Regions from separate parts of the Achromobacter sp. FW305-C-28 genome, predicted to be linked through region 2. Evidence: riboswitches for the same ligand, from Rfam matches in the RefSeq annotation. Region 2 holds a riboswitch; the other holds the start of a gene.
The links. Region 2 has a riboswitch for manganese ahead of AC3WMR_RS00560 (sodium:calcium antiporter). Riboswitches for the same ligand answer to the same signal wherever they lie in the genome.
Positions count from the first base shown of each region.

Region 1 (11,402 bases), on a different contig from region 2:
GCCGATGTGCGCCAGCACGCGCTTGACGCTGCCGCGGCGGCTGCTGCCCGCATGGTGGCGCGCCATGTGCAGAAGGTCGGCTTCATGGCGCTCGCACACCAGGCCGATCAGTTGCAGGATCAGCCCGCGGATCGTCGTCAGCGACCCAAAACCGCGGCGCTGGTTTTCTTCGGTCAGGCGCTGGATCAGGTCCTGCACCTGGGCAAAACCGGCGTCGTCCAGCTCGAAATCCAGGTATTCCTGGAACAGAAAGGGCGCCAGCGCCGGCGCCTGGGATACCGGCACGTCTTCCAGGTCCAGCGGGTCCACCGTCAGTTCCGGCCATAGAAAACGCTGCGCGAAGTTGATGATCACGTAACGCGCGCCCGGCGGATGCGGCACCAGGTGCACCCGGTACGGCAGCACAAAGCTCAAGGAACCGCGCTTGAACGGGCGCACCGTGCCGCTGATGGTCTGGCGGGTATCGCCGTCCAGGTTCACCTGGATCTGAAAGTACTCGTGGCGGTGCGGCTGCTCGAGCGGCTCGCGCACCTGCTGCGCGCGGATATCGAAATCGAAATAGTCCGCGCGCTCGGCCATGCCGTAGGTCTTGATGGAGTTCATGCGAAAAACTGGGTGCCGGGCGATTGATGGCCAGACTGTAGCGCTGGCGCGACGGCCGCGCCAGCGGGCGGCGATATTGTCCGTTCACCGGCCGTGCCGCGCGCCGCGTCCGCGCGGCACGGCCGGTTTGCGCTACCGTTGCAGGTTCCGCAGCGGATTTTCCCCTTTGCCATGACCGATTCCATTCCTACCGGCTTTGCGCCCTGGCGCCCCAGCAGCGCCTTCATGCAGCACCTGGACGATCTCAGCGGCTTTTACCGGCGCGCGGCCGACGACGTGCTGGCCCTGCGCGTGGGCCAGGTCCACGGCAACATGCACGGCATGGCGCACGGCGGCTTTCTGGCTACGCTGGCCGACAGCGCCCTGGGATTCGTCATCGCCCACCAGTGCCAGGCCTCGGTCGTGACCGCCCAGATGTCGGTGGAGTACCTGAACGCCGTCATGCCCGGCGATTGGCTGCAAGCCCACGTCACCATCGACAAGCGCGGCAAACGCCTGATCTACGCCACCTGCCGGCTGCAGGTCGAGGACCGTCTGGTGCTCAAGGCCAGCGCGGTCTTTGCCGTGCGCCAAGCGGCCACGCCGACGTCGGACGGCTGATCGGGCACGCCTACAGATACGGCGTGGCCAGCCAGATCACCTTGTTGCGCAGGCGCTTGGCGAACGGCGCCTGCTGCAGGGCATCCAGCGTTTCGCGGCGTGCATTGCCCACCAGCGCGTCGATCTTCGCGCCGATCCAGCGCGCCACGGCGGGGTCGTAGATTTCCGTATCCAGCTCGAAATTGAGCCGCAGGCTGCGCGGGTCCAGGTTCGACGAACCCACATAGGCCCAGCCGTCGTCCACCGTCATCAGCTTCGAATGGTCGAACATGCCTTGCGAGCGCCACACCCGGCACCCGGTACGCACCACCTGGTCCAGCTGCGCCGTCATGGCGTAGTCCACCAGCCGCAGGTTGTTCTTGCCGGGAATGACGATGTCCACCACCACCCCGCGCCGCGCCGCCGTGGCCAGCGCACCGATCAGCGGCTGGTCCGGCAGGAAGTAGGGTGACTGGATGCGCACGTGCCGCTGCGCCACCGCCAGCGCACCCAGCAGGATGCTGTGGGCGCTGCCCATCGCCCGGTCCGGGCCCGACGGCACGCAACGCATGGGCACGTTGCCATGGGGCGGCTGCGCGCTGGGGTCGAACCAGGGCGCGGCCGGCAGAGATTCGTGCGTCGTGAAATTCCAGTCGTGCGCGAACACCGACATGAGCTGCGTCACGATCGGCCCTTCCACCCGGAAATGCGTGTCTACGTTGGTTGCCGCGCCCGACAGCGCCGTCACGAACGCCGCCCGCACGTTCATGCCGCCGGTAAAGCCGATGCGCCCGTCCACCACCAGCACCTTGCGGTGGCTGCGCAGATTGGCATAGGGCATGCGCAGCACGCCCAGCGGGTTGGTCATGAAGCGCGCCACTGGCACCCCGCCGCGCGCCAGCATCCGCACGATCGGCGGGTGCGAATACTTGGACCCGATCGCGTCGATCAGCACCCGCACCTGCACGCCGCGCGCCTGCGCCTCGATCAGCGCCTGTCCCATCTCGCGGCCGATCGCGTCGTTGTCGAAAATGTAGCTCTGCATCGCCACCGCATGGCGGGCGCCGCGTATCGCCTGCAGCATCGCCGGATAGGCCTCGTCGCCACCGGCCAGCGGCTGCACGGTATTGCCGCCCAGCAGCCGGAAGCGGCTGACCTGGTCGCCCAGCACCTTCAGCGACGCGAACTGCGGCCCCGAAATCGGCGCCACATCCACGCTGGGCGTCTCCACCAGGGCGGCATCCACCAGCATCGCCTCGTCGCGCTGCTGCGTCATCCGGGTCTTGCGGATCCGGTTGATCCCCGCCACGAAATAGGCCAGCGCGCCAAACAGCGGCGAGAACAGCGCCAGCCCGACCCAGCCGATGGCCGAGCGCACATCTTGCTTGGTCATGGCCGCATGCACCGCCGCGCCGGCCCCGGCAATCAAGCTGACGCCGAACACCATGTGCGGCCAGTAGGCGATCAGTAATTCGTGTATGCGATCCATAGCGCCGGCGTTGGCGGGCCTCCAAAGGGGGGGGTAGTCCAAGGGGTGTTCCAAGCGGCAAGGATACCAAGGCTGGCGGGCCCGCAACGGGGGCCCGGCGGTAGTGCTGGGGCACAGAACAGGTATTCAAACGGCCCGTTTTACACACGCGAAAAAAACGTGCTAGAATTCGGCCTCTTCGCTGTTGAACACATTGAAGCCGCAGGAAAAACACCAGCACAAGGTGTTTTGAAGGCGAAGGCAGCAATGATTTTCGGCTGCAATGATTCAGCAGTGAAAAAACAGTGGTGGCTGTAGCTCAGTTGGTAGAGTCCTGGATTGTGATTCCAGTTGTCGTGGGTTCGAGTCCCATCAGCCACCCCATCGAATTCAAGAAAAAGGCACTTTGCGAAAGCGAAGTGCCTTTTTTGCGTTGGGCTCACGGCAGTGAGCCGAAGTGCGTTTGCCGCGACAGGATTCAGTGCGTGCGGTAGGCCCTTGTTTTCCTCGAGCAGCAGGCAAAATATGGGCGTCCTGCGGGGCTGCCCTATCGCCATTTGTTGTACGATTTGCGCAGACTAAAATCTAGAATGGATGTGCCATGTCGGAGTTTGAGTATCGACCCATCGAGAGAGGGGTGGACCTGGATAAGATTCTCGGTCTGATGAAGGCTGCATTTCCAGCCGCCACGATCTTCACTCCTGAATACTTGAAATGGCTCTATTGGGAGAATCCGGCAGGCGATGCCGTCGGGTTCAACTGCTGGGCGGGTGATGAACTGGTGGGTCACGTGGCCTCTTTGCCCCAGCGGGTCATCATCAAGGGTCAGGAAGCAAAAGTCATCCTGCTTCTCAATGTGGCAACACACCCCAAGACTCGCGGTAAAGGACACTTCGTCGGCCTCGTCAAAAGAACGATGGAGGCTGCCGGCGAGCAGGGATTTGCCGCCGTATTGGGCGTGGCCAACGCGCAGACCTATCGCGCCTACGAACTCAAGTTCAAATTCCAGAATGTGGCCGGGCTGTCGGCACACGTCGAGATGCTGCCGCACAACCTGGACGTGCCCCAGGCCGTGAAACACGCCGAGCTGTTCCAGAAATGGACGGATGAATCGTTGGCCTGGCGCCTGCGCAATCCGAATAATCCGCTGCGCGTGGTGAGCACCAGCGCTGACAGCGTCGTCGTCGAGGGCAGCTCGTCAATGCCGGTGGTCCGGTCAAGAGCGATCATCCCTCGGGGCGACCTGCATTTGAACGCAACGCGGTCGTCGATCAAATCCCTGGGTCCGGCTGTTGTCATCGGGCTTGCACCGCAGGGCACGATGCGGCGACGGCTTGCCATGGATGTGCCCAACAAGCTACGTCCGTCGCCACTGAGATTGGTTTACAAGAATCTCCGACAGCCGGACGATGTCTTGAATCCAGCGGCCATCCTATACAGCTTTCTGGATTTCGACGCCTTTTAAGAGTGGGGGGGGGCAACATCGCGCCCACCCCGCCAGTACCTTCCTGCTCGCCGTCCTGTCTCGGTCACGGCGGGCAGCGTCGCGTCGTCGTCGACAGGCGATTGCGGGCCTGGGCGGTGCCATCGAACTGCGATCGGATCGCAATGTTCTTCAGCAGCTCGTGCTCGACAATAGCGCGGTAAAGATCGGCATCGTTCTGACGTGCCGCTGTGTACGCATAGGGTCGCGGACTTCTCCGCCGTGGAAAAACGCGTGGGCATGAGGCCATTCGTCGTGCGCCTGTCCTGCGAGCGTGATCGCGGCACGCTCGGCATCTTTCTCGAAACCAGCTAGCCCGACCTGCTCATTGCCGGCGCCCTGGCCTTGAGCCTGGACAGCGTGGCCCGAGGCATGGTCATCCAGGTCATGGACGACGCTGGGGACCCGATCGCCTGAGGCAATCCGCTGTACGGGCGATCCACCGGTGGGCCGGGCAGCGTCGATATCTCGCTGCGCGCCGCCCGTTGCCAGAAGTTGGGGTCCCGCAGCATCGTTGCGGGAACCGCCAATGGCCTGGCGACTTTCACCATCGTCTACCAATGAAGAAAAAACAGCCTGTCCCCGCGTTGGCGTCTGGCATACCGGCAGGGGAATGCGGTGCCCGCGGGTTGTGATGGAATTTTTATATAAGAAATAAGATTTTATAGATAAAACTAAAAAGTGCGAAAAGGTATCGCCTGGGTGACCCCGGTACTCCAATAACTATTTAAATATAGAGAGTTTCGGGTTTTCTCTATGGTGTTTTTTTATAAAACTTGATTTCATTAGAAAAAAGCGCGCCCCTTCGCCCTGGAGGCGTGCAACCTCGGAGACAACATGAAAATCAAGCGTTCGATCGAACGGATTCCTGGCGGCATGATGCTCGTACCGCTGCTACTCGGGTCCGCCCTGCACACCTTCTGGCCCGATACCGGCAAGTATTTCGGCTCGTTCACCAACGGCCTGATCACCGGCGTCGTGCCCATCCTCGCCGTCTGGCTGTTCTGCCTGGGCGCATCCATCAACCTGCGCGCCACCGGCACCGTGCTGCGCAAGTCAGGCGCGCTGATCGGCGCCAAGCTTGGCCTGGCGTGGGTGGTGGCGCTGCTGGCGTCGCGCTGGCTGCCCGACGGCGGCATCGCCACCGGCTTTTTCGCCGGCCTGTCGGTGCTGGCGCTGGTGGCGGCGCTGGACATGACCAACGCGGGTCTGTTCGCGTCGTTGATGGAGGAATACGGCACGCGCGAAGAGGCCGGCGCATCCGTCTTGATCGGCATGGAGTCCGGTCCGCTGATGACCATGATCATCCTGGGCACCACGGGCCTTGCGGCGTTCGAGGCGCATCACCTGGTCGGCGTCGTGATTCCGTTCCTGATCGGCTTTGCGCTCGGCAACCTGGACGAAGACCTGCGCGAATTCTTCAGCCGTGGGCCGCGCATGCTGATCCCGTTCTTCGCCTTTGCGCTGGGCAATACCATCAATCTGTCTGTCATCCTGGATACCGGCTTGTTGGGCATCGTGGTGGCGGTCGGCGTGATGCTGGTGTCGGGCGTGGCGCTGGTGATTTCCGACATCCTGATCGGTGGCGGCCGCGGCACGGCAGGCGTGGCCGCCTCCAGCACGGCTGGCGCCGCGGCGGCCACCCCCAGCCTGGTCGCCGCCGCGGCGCCGCAGTTCCAACCGTGGGCGCCGGCGGCGACCGCCCTGGTCGCGGCATGCGTGGTCATCACCGCCCTGCTCGTGCCCATGCTGACCGCCTTCTGGGCCAAGCGCGTCGCTCCGCGCGTGCGCCGGGGCAAGGCGCAAGCCGTGCCGGTGATGCGGGCTAGCGGGGTGTAGTGCCATCAGATGGGGGCTAGCGCTGACCCATCGCCCCCTCAGCCTCAGCCCGCCTTCAAGTGCTCGTACAAGATAGTGGCCCCGATTCCGATCAGCGCCAGCCCACCCAGCACTTCCGCGCGCTTGCCGGCGACGTTGCCGACCAGGCGGCCGATCATGACGCCCAGGGTCACCATCAGCAGGGTGGCCAGGCCGATGGCCAAGGCGGTGACGACGATGTTGTTGTCGATGAAGGCCAGGCTCACGCCCACCGCCATGGCGTCGATGCTGGTGGCGAAACCGGTGGCGGCCAGCAGCCAGAACGAATGGCGGCCGACGGGGGCGGCTTCTTCCTTGTCGGCGCCCAGGCCATTGCGGATCATCAACGCGCCCAGGATACAGAGCATGCCAAAGGCGATCCAATGGTCCCAGTCCTGCACGAACTTCGCGGCCACGGAACCGAGGGCCCAGCCGATCACGGGGGTGATCGCTTCGATCACACCGAAGATCAGGCCGGTGCGCAAGGCTTCGGACAAGCGGGGTTTATGCAGCGCAGCGCCTTTGCCGACCGCGGCGGCGAAGGCGTCGGTGGACATGGCGAAGGCCAGGACGATCGTGGAAAGGGCATTCATGCGAGAGAAGCTCCGACCGGGCGAAACGCATAGACTTTTTCCCTATCGCCCGGTCAGAAGCTACGGAAAAGTCCATGGTCTCGCCAAACCGTATCGGTTGTTTGCGCCATGGCCAGGGGGGCCAAGAATGTTGACGCAAACGCTTGTGGCCAGGGCCACAAGAGGCTACTCCCCAAAGAGGATCGCCAGTTTACCAAAAGGCGCGCGGCACGGGTGTGACACTGCCGGGCGCCCGGCTCAGGTCAGCCGCGCCCCATTGGGCACGTTCAGTTCGGGCGTCACCAGCACGGTGTGATCGGCGTCGTCGGCCAGCCCCAGCACCAGCACTTCGGAACGTACCGGGCCCACCTGGCGCGGCGGGAAGTTCACGATGCCCAGCACACGCTTGCCCGGCAGATCTTCCAAGGCGTAGCGGCCGGTGATCTGCGCCGAGCTTTTCTTCACGCCGACGCCGGCGCCGAAATCGATGGTCAGCTTGTAGGCTGGTTTGCGCGCTTCGGGAAACGGATCGGCGGCGACGATGGTGCCCACACGGATGTCGACCTTCATGAAGTCATCGAAGCTGACGGTCGGGGCGGGCGGCGTATTGGGGTCTTGGGTGTAGTGCATGGCAGGAATTCTAAGCCAGGTCGATGCCGCCGCGCGTCACCGGCGCGGCCAGCAGGTCCTGCACGCCGACCACGGCGATGCGCCCGTCTATCGTGCCGATCGCCAAGCGGTCTTGGTGGGCGTCCAGCGCGTAGATCACGGTGGCGGCGCCTGCCATGCGGACCTTGGCATCGCGCCGCACGCCGCCTGTCAACGCGTCGATCAGCATCAGCCGGCCATCCAGGAATGCCGCGATCACCAGGCCGGCCGCGGACAGGATCATGGTGGGCGATGCATGGGTGGCATGGCGCCATGCCAGCACGCCGCGCACCAGGCTCTTGCGGTAGATGAAGCCGCTGTACGTGTTGTCCACCGTGGGCGAATAGTGCTTGCCGGCAATGATGACGCCGGGGCCCTGTTCGTCGTCGACGTACGCGCCGCGGCATTCCATCGCGTGGCTGGCGTGCGTGCCGTCGGGTTGCAGCAGCGGCCACAGGCGTTCGATGCGGCCGTCGGGGTGGACGATGCACAGGTGCTTGCCTTCATGCGAGCTGGGCGGCGTGCCCTGCACGGCGAACAGGTGGGGGGCGCCGTTGATGCCGATGTAGTGGTTGAAGCAGTCGTAATGGCCAACGTCCAGGCGTTGTTCCGTCGCCAGTGTGGCATCGAGCTGCACGTCATGAGCGTGCGGGCGCGTCGGACCCATGCGGTCCTGGCGGCCGAGCAGGCGGCCGTCGCTCGCGATCGAGAAGGTGTATTGGCCGGCGTAGCCGCGCACCGCGACCAGGGCATCGCCCTGCAGTGCATACAGACGGGAATCGCGGCGGAACCGGTCGCCGGGATCGGGCGGGGCGATGGCATGCACGGTGACCGAGGCGGCGCGCAGGATTTCCGCGCCATGGCCGCCGCCTTCGTGGCGGGCGACGAGGCGGCCGTCAGCGGCGTAGAGATCCAGCAGGCAACCGTCGTGCGTGGCGACCAGCGTGTCGGCATCCCGCCACGCCAGGTCCCAGATCGCACCGCGCAGACCCAGGTCGGGCACGGCCAGCCAATTCGCCAGGCGATGGGCGGCATCGACGTCGGGCGCGATGGCGCCGCCGCTCGTGGCGGTGGCAGGATCCAGCGTCAGCGTCGCGGGCGACCGCAAGTGCCACGCGGCCTCGGCATCGTCCACGCGGATCGGGAACAACGTGTCCAGCACCTGGTTCCAGTCGCCGTCGGCGTCGTATTCCTGGTCGCCCCATTCTTCGTCCCAGGGCCGGACCCACGCCACGACATGGCTGCCATCATCGCTGTAGCGGCAGCGCACCACTTCGGGCACGGCCGCGTAGGGACGGCGGCTTTTGCCGCTTTGCCAGTTCCAGAAGGCCAGGTCGCCTTCGAACAGATAGCCGCCGTCGTAGCTGCCCGCGCCGATCACGACGACGGGCTCGGTGGGGTGAAACGCCACGTCGTTGACCGGCAGGCGCAGCGTGTCGTACACCGCGAAGGGCGTCGTCTCGCCAAGCCGGTACAGGCCGACGCGATAGCGCAGCGCGGCGCCGCCATAGGCAGCCCGCGCGCGCGGATTGGCCAGCAAAGGAAACACCGAAGCCACCGCGGCGATATCGCCGGCGGGGTTGAAAAAGACGCCGGTGATCTTGCCTGCGCCGCGCAAGGCCGGGTTCATGAACGGGATCGGCGTCGCGTCCATGGCCGGGTTCAGGGCGAGCGCAGCAGCGGCGAATCGAACATCGCGGCGGGCGAGATGATCGGTTCTTCCCAGGGGATGGCGTCGCCGTAGCGCTCCCGCATCTTGGCGCGCACGGCGGGCGCGCTCAGGTCGAAGGTCTTGAGCGGCTGCAGCTTGCCGATTTCGACGCCGAGCGCGCGCTGGTAGATCTTCCAGACCAGTTCCGAGCAATAGATCTTGTCGTCCGACCAACCGAACGCCGCGTCATAAGGCTTGCCGGTGTACGTGGCGCCGATGGCGGCCAGGCGGTCGCGCCGTTGCGGCGTCAGTTGCGCGTCATCGCGCAGGCGTTTGACCACATAGGCGCCCCGTTCGCCCTGTGCGGCCCAGGCCGCCAGCGGCGTGTAGCGCACCGTGGCCGCGGCTTCCAGCACATAAGGGCGGCCTTGCCGAAGCACGATCATGCCCATGTGGCTGTAGGGCGAATGCGTGGCCTGCTGCACCGCCAGGCTTTGCGCGGAACGAGACTGCTGGAACACCAGGTCGCCCGTCTGGACATCGGGGGCGGCAACGGCAGTCAGGGATGCGGCGCAAAGCGCGGCCGCGGCGGTACGGGCAAGCCAGGTGATGGCGAAGGAGCGCATGGGCACGTGGGCGGCGTTCAGCCGCGCATCACGACTTGGCCGCGGCGGTGGCGGCGGCTTTCTTGCTGCGCGTCTTGGCCGCAGGCGCTTTTTCAGCGACGGGCGCGTCGAACTCCTGTTTGTTGCGTTCGCCCCGTGGGGTGTTTTCCGGATGGGGCTTGGGAAAGGCCCAGGGCTTGGTCTTCTGATCCATTGCTAGTACTCCTTGCACAGGCGGAACAGTAGCATTTGCCGCGGCCGTGGGTAAGTGAGGGTTGACGTCAATATTCATCACATCGTGATATGAGGAAACGGGGATTCGCGGCGGCTTGCGGCTGGCCGTGAAAGGCGGCAGCAAGGTTGGCGCAGGCGCCGGCTGCAATGCAAACCGGCCAAGCCGCCACGAGGCCGGCATGCGGACCGGCCTTCTATGGACCGCGGCGGCGGCGGCGGGTTCAATCGGCGGCGGCGCGCAGGGTTTTCTTGCGCCAGACCGCAGCAGGCCGCGAGGCCGCGGCGCGCAATTCTACCTTGGCTGCGAAAGACGATGCGTCCGATATCGACGATGACACGTCATGTCCCGCCGCGGCACGTCAGTGCGGCGTGGTCCAGATGCGATCGTATTGCTGGCGCAACTGCCGCGCCCAGTCGTCGATGGCCGCGCGTACATCATCGGCCGTGGGCTTCTGGTCGGGCGGCAGATTGCTGCCCGTGACCGTGCCCAGCGACGCGATCAGCAGTTGGCCGGTGGTGGCATCGCGCACCGCGGCTTCGATCAGCAGCCGCGCCGATTGGTCGCGATATCCCGCGGCGCGGGCGGTCTGCCCGATCACGTAGCCGATCGGAATGTATTCCATCGCGCGCGGATCGCGGTCGTTCTTGAAGGTGCCGGTAATGGCCACCTGCAAACGCAGCGCACGTGGCTGCGGCTTGTCGACCAGCGTGTAGCCGGCCTGCTCGAATTCGCGGCGCACTGCGGTGTTCAGATAGGCCAGGGCTTTTTCGCGCAGCGCCGGATCGGCCTTCATGCCCAGGTCGTCGGGGCGGTCGCCCGCGATGTAGTCGACCTTGTCCAGCATCAGCGTCTTGCCGTATTCGCTGCCGATGGGCGGGCCGGGACGCACCCAGACGCGGCCCGCGCTCCATTGCGGGTCTTGCGTCAATTGGTTTTGGCTTTCGCCCAGGGCGGTGGAGTAGTTCTCTGCCTTGGGCAAATTCGAACAGCCGGCCAGGGCCAACACGGCACAACTGGCGGACAAGAGGGAGCGGCGGATATTCATGGGCTTTCCTTTACAGGAAGCGCGCCTGGGAAAGGCGTGTCCGTGACGCATCGAAGTACTCGTAATTATGGGCCTGTTTTGCAAGGCAAAGTGGGTTTTCGGGTACGCATCTGAGCCCTTGCGGGTTTACCCCTTTGGGAGCAACCCGCACCAGCCAAACGTAGCCATCCAGAAACCCGCGCAACTCATCCTTCCGCGTCGCCGCTTGCAGCAATCGCACCTGCCTGGGCGGGACTACGATGGGGTCGTGCACATAGGGAGGAAACTATGGACACGACCAAAGAGTGGTACGCCGCCGTCAAGGAATGGCAGCGCGCGCGGGACGAGCTCACCGCCGCCGTCGCCGCGATCAAGTGGCCCAATCCCACACCGGGATGTCTGGACACCTACGACCGCGCCTATGAACAGGAAACGTCTGCGCGCGAGCGCATGAACCAGGCCTACGAGCGCGTCCGACGATAGGCCCGGTATGGAGTTGCTACACTGCCGCGCATGACGCAACCCCCATTCCCCTTGACGATCCGGCCGGCGCGCGCATCCGACGCGGCCGCGCTCGAGGACGTGCTGACGCGCACCTACGAAGGCACCTGGCAGCCGCAGATGACGCCGGAAAAATACCGGCACTTCCTGGACTCGGGCAAGATCCCGCAATACGT
Region 1 is NZ_JBYSYL010000018.1:85,202-96,603, forward strand. Features, by position in the region: gene AC3WMR_RS29440 (helix-turn-helix transcriptional regulator) at 1-603, opposite strand, end outside; gene AC3WMR_RS29445 (PaaI family thioesterase) at 775-1,203, shown strand; gene AC3WMR_RS29450 (phospholipase D-like domain-containing protein) at 1,214-2,671, opposite strand; gene AC3WMR_RS29455 (hypothetical protein) at 2,831-2,968, shown strand; tRNA gene AC3WMR_RS29460 (tRNA-His) at 2,959-3,034, shown strand; gene AC3WMR_RS29465 (GNAT family N-acetyltransferase) at 3,252-4,115, shown strand; gene kdgT (2-keto-3-deoxygluconate transporter) at 4,971-5,972, shown strand; gene mntP (manganese efflux pump MntP) at 6,017-6,583, opposite strand; yybP-ykoY riboswitch at 6,595-6,769, opposite strand; gene AC3WMR_RS29480 (tRNA-binding protein) at 6,821-7,192, opposite strand; gene AC3WMR_RS29485 (PQQ-binding-like beta-propeller repeat protein) at 7,203-8,864, opposite strand; gene AC3WMR_RS29490 (YiiX family permuted papain-like enzyme) at 8,873-9,487, opposite strand; gene AC3WMR_RS29495 (hypothetical protein) at 9,516-9,680, opposite strand; gene AC3WMR_RS29500 (DUF3313 domain-containing protein) at 10,060-10,746, opposite strand; gene AC3WMR_RS29505 (hypothetical protein) at 11,014-11,208, shown strand; gene AC3WMR_RS29510 (GNAT family N-acetyltransferase) at 11,239-11,402, shown strand, end outside.
Region 1: linked by a shared signal. The riboswitch ahead of mntP (manganese efflux pump MntP) and the one ahead of AC3WMR_RS00560 (sodium:calcium antiporter) in region 2 are both predicted to bind manganese.

Region 2 (11,402 bases):
CCGCCGCGGCAGGCCTTCCCACAGAGACTTCAGGACAGCCTCGCGGCCACGCCCTAGGCGGATGCCGCGCGGGCGCGCGCCCGCGCCTTGGCCATCGCGTCCCGGTCAGCCTTGCGCAGCCGCCCCTTGGCCGACAGGCGCATCAGCGTGCCCAAAGCCACCATCAGCCCGATCACTTCCACCAGCGCGGCGGGAATCCACATCGTCAGGCCGCCGATGGTCTGGTCGGTTTGCGCGGACATCGCAATCGCGCGGCCGCACAGCTCGAACAAGGGATAGATGTCGCTTTCCGTGAAAGCGATGACCGCCCCCGCCACCATCTGGGGCAGCATGGTCAGGATCGGTGAAATGACGCGGCCGCCCGGCGTCATTGCGGCAGGCGGACTGGGGCGGCGGTCCAGGATCAGGTTCCAGTACATGAAGCCGCTGATCACCACGGACCAGTTCATCACGCGGTACAGGCGCCAGTCGAGCATGGAATAGAACTGCACCGACGGAATCAGCCAGACCAGCACCAGGAACACGAACAGGGTCGGCACGAAGATCTTGTGGGTCAGCACCGTGACGGTGGCGCGGCCCGCGCCCGTGCGCAGGAAATCACGCAGCCGCAGGCGCCAGGACATCGGCAGCCCTGCCCGCATGACCTGGCCGGGAAACGCCGCCATGACCAGCAACGGCCCCAGGTGGTGCAACACCAGGTGCTGGATGCGGTGGATGAAGAACATACGCTCGGCGTAATAGTCCAGGCGGGTGTGCATGGACAGGTACAGCAGCACCATGCCCGCCCAGAACAGCACACGCCGTGCGGCCGAGACGTGGTGCACGCGTTGACCGCGCACGAACAGCACGATGGCCACCAGGAAGGAGGCCACCAGCGTGGGAGAGAACTCCCAGGGTATGAGCCATTCGAGACTGTCCATGCGTGTCATCCGGAAATTGCCGGCGGGGGGAGCCGCCCGGGCCTAAAACGCGCAACCGGGGTCGATTGTAGTAGACCCGGGCGGCTCCCGTCCGGCTCAGAAGCGGTGCGAAATCCCCGTGCCAAAACGCGACGTGTGGGAATGGCCCGGATCGAACTGGTTATCCAGGGTGTAGTTGGACGTATAGCCGGCGAACGCGTAGAGCGTGGTGCGCGGCGACAGGTCGTAGGTGTACCCCAGCGTCACCAGTTGCGCGTTGCGCGCCTTGGCGCCGTCGTCCCATTTCCAGTCGGGGTTGGCCAGCGACCATTGCACCACCACGGCGCCATGCCCCACCGGCACGCTGGCGCCCAGCAGCCAGGCATTGACCGTGCCGCCGCGCGCGAACGCCGCCGGCCCCAGGTTCTGGCCCAGGTTGTCGGGATCGCCGCCGTCCAGGCCGACATAGCCGTTGCGCTGGCGCGACCAGGCCAGCGATACCTTGACGACCTCGAAGTCGTAGGACGCGCCCAACTGCACGGCCTGGGGCCGCCCGTTGTTGCCGGCCAGCGGTTCGGCCAGGCGCATCTGGTCCCAGGTGGCGACCGCCAGGAGGGGGCCGTCCTCATACTTCAGGCCCAGGCTGATCGCCCGGTTGTTGGCGGCGGTCTGGAAGCGGTCGCGGCCGTCGGCGTCGAACGAATAGCCGATACCCGCCTGGAAGCCCTGCCAGGTCGGCGTGTAGTAATTGACCAGGTTGCTGAACTGGTAGTTGTCGGACGCCTTGAAGGTGGCGCCCATGCCCATTTCCTTCCAGGAGGCGAGCTCCAGCGCGTTGCCGTAGGTCTTGCCGACGGTGTACTGGCGCCCCAGCCGCAGATCGCCGTAGGCCTCGTGCGCCAAGCCGACCCAGGCGCCGTAGTTGAACAAGCGGTCGTCGTCGGCGCGCTTGCCGGTGGACGGATCGAAACCGCTTTCCAGCTGGAAACGCGTGCTCCAGCCATCGCCCAGGTCTTCGCTGCCGCGCAGGCCCCACAGGGAATCGGTCAGCCCGCCGTTGAGCAGGCCGCTATGGCTGCCTTGTCCCGACGTGTGGGTGGTGGCGATGCCCGCATCGACGACGCCATAGAGTTGCACGCCGGGGCCATCGCCCGCCGCATGCGCCATCAAGGGAAACCCTGCCGCGCCCGCCATCAGCGTCTTGGCAACAGTCGTGATTTTCATAGCTATCTCCTGAGTGCGCGGCGGGCGCCCTGCCCGCCGCCAGGTGGTTCGGTTTGACTATTGCCAGCCGTAGCGGCGGACCCAGATGCCCTTGAGCAGTTGCGTCAGGACGCAGTAGCTCAACAGGATGCCTGCCAGCCACGGGAAGTAGGACCACGGCAGTGCCTGCAGCTGGAAGTACCCCGCCAGCGGCGAGAACGGCAGGAACAGCCCCAGCCCGACCACCATGACCGTCATCACCATCAAGGGCCAGGCGGCACGGCTTTGCAGGAACGGGATCTTGCGAGTGCGGATCATATGCACGATGAGCGTCTGCGACAACAACCCTTCGACGAACCAGCCCGACTGGAACAACGTCTGGTGCTCAGGCGCATTGGCCTGGAACACGTACCACATGAGCGCGTAGGTGGTGATGTCGAAGATGGAGCTGATGGGCCCGAAGAACACCATGAAACGGCCCAGGCCGGCCGGGTCCCATTGTTGCGGCTTTTTCAGGAGCTCTTCGTCGACATTGTCGAACGGAATGGCCGTCTGCGATATGTCGTACATCAAATTCTGCAGCAGCAGGTGGATCGGCAGCATCGGCAGGAACGGCAGGAAGGCGCTGGCCACCAGCACCGAGAAGACGTTGCCGAAATTGGAGCTGGCGGTCATCTTCAGGTACTTGAGCATGTTGCAGAAGGTCTTGCGGCCTTCGATCACACCGTCTTCCAGCACCATGAGGCTTTTTTCCAGCAGGATGATGTCGGCAGCTTCCTTCGAAATGTCGACCGCCGAGTCGACCGAGATACCCACGTCCGCCGCGCGCAGCGCCGGGGCGTCATTGATGCCGTCGCCCATGAAACCCACGGTATTGCCCTGAGCCCGCAGCGTATGAACGATGCGCTCCTTGTGCGCCGGAGTCAGCCGGGCGAAGACGTTGGCTTCGCGCACGGCCAGGGCCAGCTGGGTATCGTCCATGGCCTCGATCTGGTCGCCCAGGTAGACCTTGCGGACCTCGAACCCCACTTCGCGGCACACCTTCTGCGTCACCAGTTCGACGTCGCCGGTCAGCACCTTCACTTCGATGCCGGAATCGCGCAGGGCTGCCAGCGCCGGGCCGGTGGATTCCTTGGGGGGATCCAGGAAGGCGATATAGCCCACCAGCACCAGGTCGGATTCATCGGCCACACCATACGCCTGTTGCGTGGGCGGCAGTTCGCGCACCCCCACCGCGATGACGCGCAGCCCATCGCGGTTCAGATCGGCGGTGACCCGGCGAATGTCGGCGCGCCGCGCGTCGGTCAACAGATGCACATCGTTGCCCACCCGCAAGCGGGTGCAGACCGACAGCATTTCCTCCAGCGCGCCCTTGCAGATCAGCTCGTGGTGCTCGCGGCCGTCTTCGGTTTCGCTGACCACCACCGACATGCGGCGGCGCGAGAAATCGAACGGAATCTCGTCGATCTTGCGGTAGCGCGCGGCCAGGTCCAGCTTGCGCTCGACCTCGGCGTGACGCAGCACGGCCACGTCCAGCAGATTCTTCAGGCCGGTCTGGTAGTAGCTGTTCAGGTAGGCATAGGCCAGCACGTCGTCGCTGGTGGCGCCATACACATCGGTGTGGCGCTCGAGCACGATGCGATCCTGCGTCAGCGTGCCGGTCTTGTCGGTGCACAGTACGTTCATCGCGCCCAGGTTCTGGATGGCATCCAGCCGCTTGACCACCACCTTGCGCCGCGACATCCGCACCGCCCCCTTGGCCAGGGTGGCCGTGACGATCATGGGCAGCATTTCCGGGGTCAGGCCCACGGCAATCGCCAGCGCGAACAGCAGCGCTTCGAGCCAGTCGCCCTTGGTGAAGCCGTTGATCAGCAGCACGATCGGCGCCATCACCAGCATGAAGCGGATCAGCACCCAGCTCACGCGGTTGATGCCCTGCTGGAATTGCGTGGGCAGGCGCGAGGTCTGCGTGACGCGCCCGGCAAGCTGGCCAAAGTAAGTGCCTGACCCGGTCGCGATCACCAACGCGCTGCCGGACCCGCTGACCACGTTGGTGCCCATGAAGGCCATGTTCTCGAGTTCAAGCGCATTGGCCGTCTCGACGCGTTGCACGGCGTACTTTTCCACCGGCAGCGATTCACCCGTCAAGGCCGCCTGCGCAATGAACAGGTCCTTGGCGCCCAGGATGCGGCAGTCGGCCGGAATCATGTCGCCCGCAGACAGCAGCACCACGTCACCCGGCACCAGCTCGGCCAGCGGCACTTCGATCTGGCGCGAGCCGGACGCATGCAGGGTGGCGCCGAAGAAGCGCCGGGCGTCGCCCTCGGCCATGCCGGCGGCGTCACTGCGCAGCACGGTGGCGGTGTTCTGCACCATCGCCTTCAAGGCTTCGGCGGCACGATTCGAGCGCCGTTCCTGCACAAAGCGCAGCAACGTCGAGATCACCACCATCGAGCCGATGATGATGACACCCTTCCAGGACTGGTCATCGGGTTCAGCCATGTAGACGTCGGTCACCCAGGACAGGCTGGCCAGGCCCGTCAGGAGCAGGTTGAAGGGATTGCGGAAGGATTGCCACAGGTGGGCATACCAGGTCAGCGGCTTTTCGTGGTCGACCTCGTTGGCGCCGTAGCGCGCCCGGGCCTCGTCGGCCTGGACTTCCGACAGGCCGCCTCGGCCACTGCGAAACAGGGAAAAAAGGGCATCGAAGTCCATGCGGGACACGTCCAGCATGCGGCGGTTGGCACGACGCGACGCGTCGGAGGCGGTGGCGGCCACCGCCTGGCCGGTGCCTTCAAGCATGGGGGAACGCCGGAAGTGGCGCCCCGACCGCCGCAGCCCGGCGGCGGAAGAGAAAAAGGTCTTCAGGAATTTAAACATCGGAGTGCTCGGGTTCTTGGTGTTGTTCTGGGAGACACGGACGACAGGCAGCCGGGCCCGATCGCAGGCAGCACGGGGCCACGACCTGTGCAAGACAGGCCGAATCCGCCACGTACAGGCGTGCGCAGGCACCGGGGCGATGTTGCCGGTGTCCGGATCGCGTCGATGGGCGCGCCGGGAGTGCGTGAAGCGGAACGGGAAACTAGCGGAAGAACCGGGGCCGGCGGAACGGGCGCGCGCGGGGCGGGCCTGGCCGGGGGTTCAGGGCTGCGGATTCCGTACGGACCGGGAGACTATCCGGCCAGTCGGCTCGCAAGGAGAGGACAGGTCAGACAGGCAAGCGGGCGCCACGCACGTGGCGCAATCGAGGCTCGGGGTCTATGGCACTGGGCATGGTCTCTCCTGGGGGGATAGGGGCGGATTCAGGCCGCCAGCGGTTGGGCGCCGAAATGCACGTGGCGCACGGCGGGGTTGGCGCTCAGCCGACGGGCTTGCGACATGAGTTCGCCGCGCAGTTCGGGCGGGCAATTGACGGTAATGCAGGCCGACGCCATGGCGGGGTCGGTGCCCTGGTCGATCTGCACCTGCGAAACGTCGAGTCCGGCGGCGCTGAAGTCCAGGCAGATCTGCTTGCGCAGGGCGCCCAGCTCGTCGCGCGGACAGATGACCGTCAGGCGCGAGGTGCCGCGGCGGCGGCCCAGGGCGGTGGCACGGTCTACGCCTGCGCGGCGCAGGAACAAGTCGAAGAAACGCATAACGACCTCCATTGCAAAATGGGGAGCGGTATCGCGGATACGCGCGCACACACGCACGGCGCTGGGCGGGCGGGCACGAAAAGGACGTGCACGAACGCTGGCGCTGCGACTAGCGGCGGTTCTGGCGGATGATGTTGGGGGAGAATCCCGGCAAGCCGTGGGCTTGCGCTGCCGCCCCGGATGCTGCCTGGGGCTTGGGATACAACCGCAACCTGTTCAACAGGCTGCGGCAGACGGAGTTCTGCGTGGACCTGTTAAACAGCGACGTCGATGCAAGATCGACTACTTTCGCCGGAATCGGTATTCACGAAGACTGCTCCTGAGATGGATAACAGCGGAATTTTACGCGGGTTTCCACTGATGGACAAGGTTTGGGGACAGAAAAGGCCCGCTTTGTGTGTAAAAGGACGCAGACCGCTTGCGGCCTGCATCCCTGCCCTGCATCAAGGCCCTGCCTCAGACGTAGAAATGCCAGCCCAGGTAGGCCGCGAACAAGGCGTAGAAACCGCCCACCGCGGACAGCGCCGGCACGCTCATGACCGACCGGCGGAACCGCAGCCACAAGAGACTGATGGACAGCATGGTGAACAGGCCGGCCGCCAACAGCGGGCCATCGAGCAGCCAGGGCGTCATGAAGATTCCCAGCGCGCTGGGAATGGTGGCCTGGATCATCATGGCCCCGGAAATATTGGCCAGCGCCAGGCGTTCCTTGCCCTGGCGCACCCAGATCAACGCGTTCATGATTTCGGGCAGCTCGGTAGCCACCGGGGCCAGCAGCAATGCCGCCACGTGCGGCGACGCGCCCATGGCCACGCCCAGCAATTCGATCTGGTTGACGAACACGTGCGAGGCGCCGGCGATCACGACCAACGCCAGGATAGTCTGGGTGGCCGCCCAGAACATCGACGGATTCTCATCGCGCGGGCGCAGCTTGAGCGGCTCCAGGTCTTCGCTATCGATGCATTCCTCGTCGTTGCTCAGTTCGCGCTTGATGTACAGGCCGTAGGTGGCCAGGAACAGGATGCCCAGCCAGGGCTTCCAGGCAAAGGCCAACAGGCCCAACCCGACCTTGAAGACGAAGATGCCCATGAACCAGGCCTGGTCGCGGGCCAGCCGGCGCTGGTCCGCGTTGATACAGTTGGCTTGCGCAGGTTGGCCGCGGCGGGCGCGCCACAGGGCGAAGCCGACGACGGCGTAGGCCAGGGTCGCCAGCACCAGCGGGCCGCCCATGGCGGCGCCGACGCCGATGTCTTTCTGTTCGGGGGTCTCGCCGAAGACCACGGCCATGAAGGTCACGGCGCTTTCGGGCAAGGCGGTGCCAAAGGCTGCCAGCACGGTGCCGGTGGCGGTGGCGCCCAGATGGAAGCGATGTCCGACCCATTCGACGCCATTGACGAAGAATTCGCAGGCGAAATAGATCACTGCCGCGGACAGGAAAAACAGGAAAAGGGTGAGCAACATATAGACGCAGCCGGACGAGCGGAAACCAATTGGCGCGACGCAACGGCTCGCCCGGCTAGGGTGAACGCTACGCGGCCAAAGGTCTCGCCTGGCTGATTCGTGTGCGGGCGGGCCGCGACACGAAGACCGTTAGCGCCATGGAGTTCTGGCAACCGCTACGCGGTACCGAACCACCAAGTCTGTTGACGCTAACTCCTTTGGGGACAAAGGATGGCTACTCCCCAATGACAGAGCCGCGATTGTAGCAGCGCCCGCATGACAGTCCAGTGAATCCGCCCGCTGCTGGCGAGACTGCGGCCGCACTGTCGCATCGGCGGCACGGCGAGTAAAGTAAATGGCATTCCAGCTTCCCGCCGGCGCCCTGCGCGCCCCGTTACCCATGAGCCTGCCTCCCGACGACATCGCCCCCTTCGCCGCCCGGCGCCAACGCCTGATGGAGCGGATGCGCGCGGACGGGGGCGGCATCGCCATCCTGGCCACCGCGCCCGAAGCCATTCGCAACCGCGACGCCGAATACCCGTATCGCCACGACAGCGACTTTTTCTACCTGACCGGCTTCACCGAACCCGGCGCCTGGCTGGTGCTGGTGGCCGGCGCCACCGACCGCGCCGTGCTGTTCTGCCGGCCGCGCCACATCGAACATGAAATCTGGGAAGGCCACCGGTTCGGCCCCGAGGCGGCGGCCGAGCATTTCGGGTTCGACGACGCCCAGCCGCTGGACGCCCTGGACGAACTGATGCCCAAGCTGCTGCTGGACCAGCCGACGCTGTACGCGCCGCTGGCCGGCGACAAGCGCACCGACGGCCGCCTGCACCGCTGGCTGGCCGCCGCGCGCGAGGCCAGCCGCGGCGGCCACGTGCCACCGCAGCGGCAACAGGACATCCGCCCCATCCTGGCCGAGATGCGGCTGATCAAGGACCCCTCGGAAATCGCCGCGATGCGCCGCGCGGCCAAGATTTCGGCCGGCGCCCACGCCCGCGCCATGCGCGTGGCGCGAACAGGGATGCGCGAATACGAACTGGAAGCGGAACTGCTGTATGAATTCCGCCGCCATGGCGCGCAGGCGGTGGCCTACAACAGCATCGTGGCCGCGGGCGCCAATGCCTGCGTGCTGCACTACCCTGCTGGCGAAGCCGTCCTGCGCGATGGCGACCTGGTGCTGATCGACGCCGGCTGCGAGGTCGACAGCTACGCCAGCGACATTACCCGCACCTTTCCCGTGAATGGCCGCTACAGCGGGCCGCAGCGCGCGCTGTACGACCTGACGGTGGCGGCACAAGAAGCCGCGGCGCAGGCGACGGCGCCCGGACGCGGCTGGAACGACGGCCACGACGCCGCGGTACGCGTGCTGGCGCAGGGCATGCTGGACCTGAAACTGCTGAAGGGCTCGCTGGATGGCGTGATCGAGTCCGGCGACTACAGCCGCTTCTACATGCACCGCACCGGTCACTGGCTGGGCCTGGACGTGCACGACGTGGGCGACTACCGCCAGCCGGGCTCGGGCCATGGCGCCGACCGCCCGTGGCGCACGCTGCAGGCCGGCATGATGCTGACGATCGAGCCGGGCATCTATGTGCGCCCGGCCGACGACGTGCCCGAGGCCTACTGGAATATCGGCATCCGCACCGAGGACGATGCGCTGGTGACGGACGAAGGCTGCGAATTGATCACGCGCGGCGTGCCGGTGCAGGCCAGCGAGATCGAGGCGCTGATGCGCGAATAGCGCCGGCCGAGGTGGCGGCGAAAGAGCGTCAGAGCGTCAGGCCATCCAGCCAGCCCATGGCCACCCAGACGTACACCACCACCATGGCGATGGCGAACATGGACACCGTCGCCCCGACCAGGCAGGCCAGGATGGCCACCAGCACCGGGCCCCAGCCCGTCTTGCTGGACGGCGGCAGGCCCGGGTTGTAGAGACGGTCGAATTTCTCGTCGGGCATCAGCGAAAACACCGCGCTTTCGATGAAACCGTCGATCATGGGAATGAACAGCACGAAGAAGGCGGGGTTGTCCCACCAGACCGGGTAGTAGCGGAACGCACAGAACAGGCTGACCAGCGCCACGGCCGTCACCAGCCAGGCGTGGCGGCGGCCCAGGTACCACCAGTGCGCCCCCAGCCAGCCGAACAGGCAGGCCAAGAGGCCGACGGCGACCTTGCCGCGCGGACGGCGGGCGATGGCGGCGGAAAGCGAAGAAGAAGCCTCGAGCTGCGTCATGTCGTTCAACCGGTAGAAAGGTCCCTGGCGCCAAGCCGCGCCGGCTGCCCCGGATTGTAGTGGACGGGTAAAATCCGGGCATGACTATCTCCGCCTTCGATATTGCGATTCTTGGCGCCGGCCCCGTGGGCCGCGTGCTGGCGCTGATGCTGGCGCGCGTGGCGCCGGACCCGGCCCGCATCGCGCTGCTGGCCGGTGCGTCGCCGGCGCCCGTCACGCCTGCCGCCGCCATCCCGGTGGCCGATCCCCGCGTGCTGGCCATGAACCACGGCAGCCGGGTGCTGCTGGAATCCCTGGACGCCTGGCCCGCGAAGGCGGCGGACATCCTCAATATCCATGTGTCGCAGCGCGGCAGACTGGGCCGCAGCGTCATCCAGCACACCGATTTCGATGTGCCCCAGCTGGGCTGCGTGGTCGCGTATGCGGCGCTGCACGCCAAGCTGGAAGCGCGCGTGGCCGCCAGCGGCGTGACGCTGCTGGCCGGCCCCCCCGCCCAGATCGACGGCCAGGACGGCGACGGGGTACGCATCAGCCAGGGCGACACCGCACTCAGTTGCCGCATCGCCGTGCAATCCGACGGCGCCGGCGCCAGCGACCTGCGGCGCGACTACGGCCAGCACGCCCTGCTGACCACCGTCCACGCCGCCCTGCCGCGCCGCGGCTGGGCCTGGGAACGCTTTACCGCCGAAGGCCCGCTGGCGCTGCTGCCGCACCCGCAACTGCCCGACGCCTATTCCGTGGTCTGGTGCAGCGCGCCCGAGCGCGCCGCCGAACTGGCCGCGCTGGACAACGCCGCCTTTTCGCAGGCGCTGTCCACAGCCTTCGGCGACCGCCTGGGCCGGCTGTCGTGCCAAGCGCCGCGCCATGTCTTCCCGCTGGCGCTCAGCGCCCGCCGCGCGCTGGTGCAAGGCCGGGTGGCGGCCATCGGCAACGCGGCGCAGACGCTGCATCCGGTGGCCGGCCAGGGCCTGAACCTGGGCCTGCGCGATGCCGCCAGACTGGCCCAGGCCCTGGGCGGCTGGCTGGCCCAGCCCAACGCCAGCCCCACCGCCGCGCTGGCCGATTTCGGCCGCGCACGCCAATTCGACCGCATCGTGACCGCCGGCCTGACCGACCTGATGCCGCGCATCTTCGCCACCGGCCTGGCGCCGGTCGAGCACGCCTGTGGCCTGGCCTTGCTGGGCCTGGACCTGGCCGCGCCGCTGCGGGCGCCGCTGGCGCAGCACCTGCTGACGGGTTTCCGCGCCTGATCGCCCCTGTTTTTCGTCCACTTGTTACCAAACTGTTGCAGGACGGAAAAGAGGGTTCGATCGAGCCGGTTAAAATGTGACCATGCGCATAGGCCCGTGGACCCTTCCCAACAACGTTCTTGTCGCGCCCATGGCGGGCGTGACGGACCGTCCTTTCCGACAGCTCTGCAAGAAATTGGGGGCGGGTTATGCCGTGTCGGAAATGGCCGCCAGCAACCCCAAGCTGTGGGATAGCGTCAAGACCTCGCGCCGCCTGAACCACGACGGCGAAATCGCCCCGGTGTCGGTGCAGATCGCCGGCGCCGATCCGGCCATGATGGCCGAGGCGGCGGCGTTCAACGCCAACAAGGGCGCGCGCATCATCGACATCAACATGGGTTGCCCGGTGAAAAAGGTCTGCAACGTGGCGTCGGGCTCGGCCCTGCTGCGCCACGAAGACCTGATCGCCCGCATCCTGGACGCCGTGGTCGAGGCCTGCGCCCCGCTGGGCGTGCCGGTCACCCTGAAGACCCGCACCGGCTGGGATCGCGACAGCCGCAATGCCCTGCGCGTGGCCCGCATGGCCGAAAACGCCGGCATCGCCGCCCTGACACTGCACGGACGAACGCGCGCCGACCTCTATACGGGAGAGGCGGAATATGACACTATCCGCGCCGTCCGCGCCGAGCTGAAGATTCCGTTGATCGCCAACGGCGACATCGACTCGCCGGAAAAAGCCAGGCGCGTCCTGGATTACAC
Region 2 is NZ_JBYSYL010000001.1:121,108-132,509, reverse strand. Features, by position in the region: gene AC3WMR_RS00580 (cytochrome c oxidase assembly protein) at 54-929, opposite strand; gene AC3WMR_RS00575 (porin) at 1,017-2,123, opposite strand; gene mgtA (magnesium-translocating P-type ATPase) at 2,181-4,982, opposite strand; gene AC3WMR_RS00565 (hypothetical protein) at 5,405-5,737, opposite strand; gene AC3WMR_RS00560 (sodium:calcium antiporter) at 6,194-7,198, opposite strand; yybP-ykoY riboswitch at 7,278-7,440, opposite strand; gene AC3WMR_RS00555 (aminopeptidase P N-terminal domain-containing protein) at 7,578-8,921, shown strand; gene AC3WMR_RS00550 (TM2 domain-containing protein) at 8,950-9,414, opposite strand; gene AC3WMR_RS00545 (UbiH/UbiF/VisC/COQ6 family ubiquinone biosynthesis hydroxylase) at 9,495-10,664, shown strand; gene dusB (tRNA dihydrouridine synthase DusB) at 10,747-11,402, shown strand, end outside.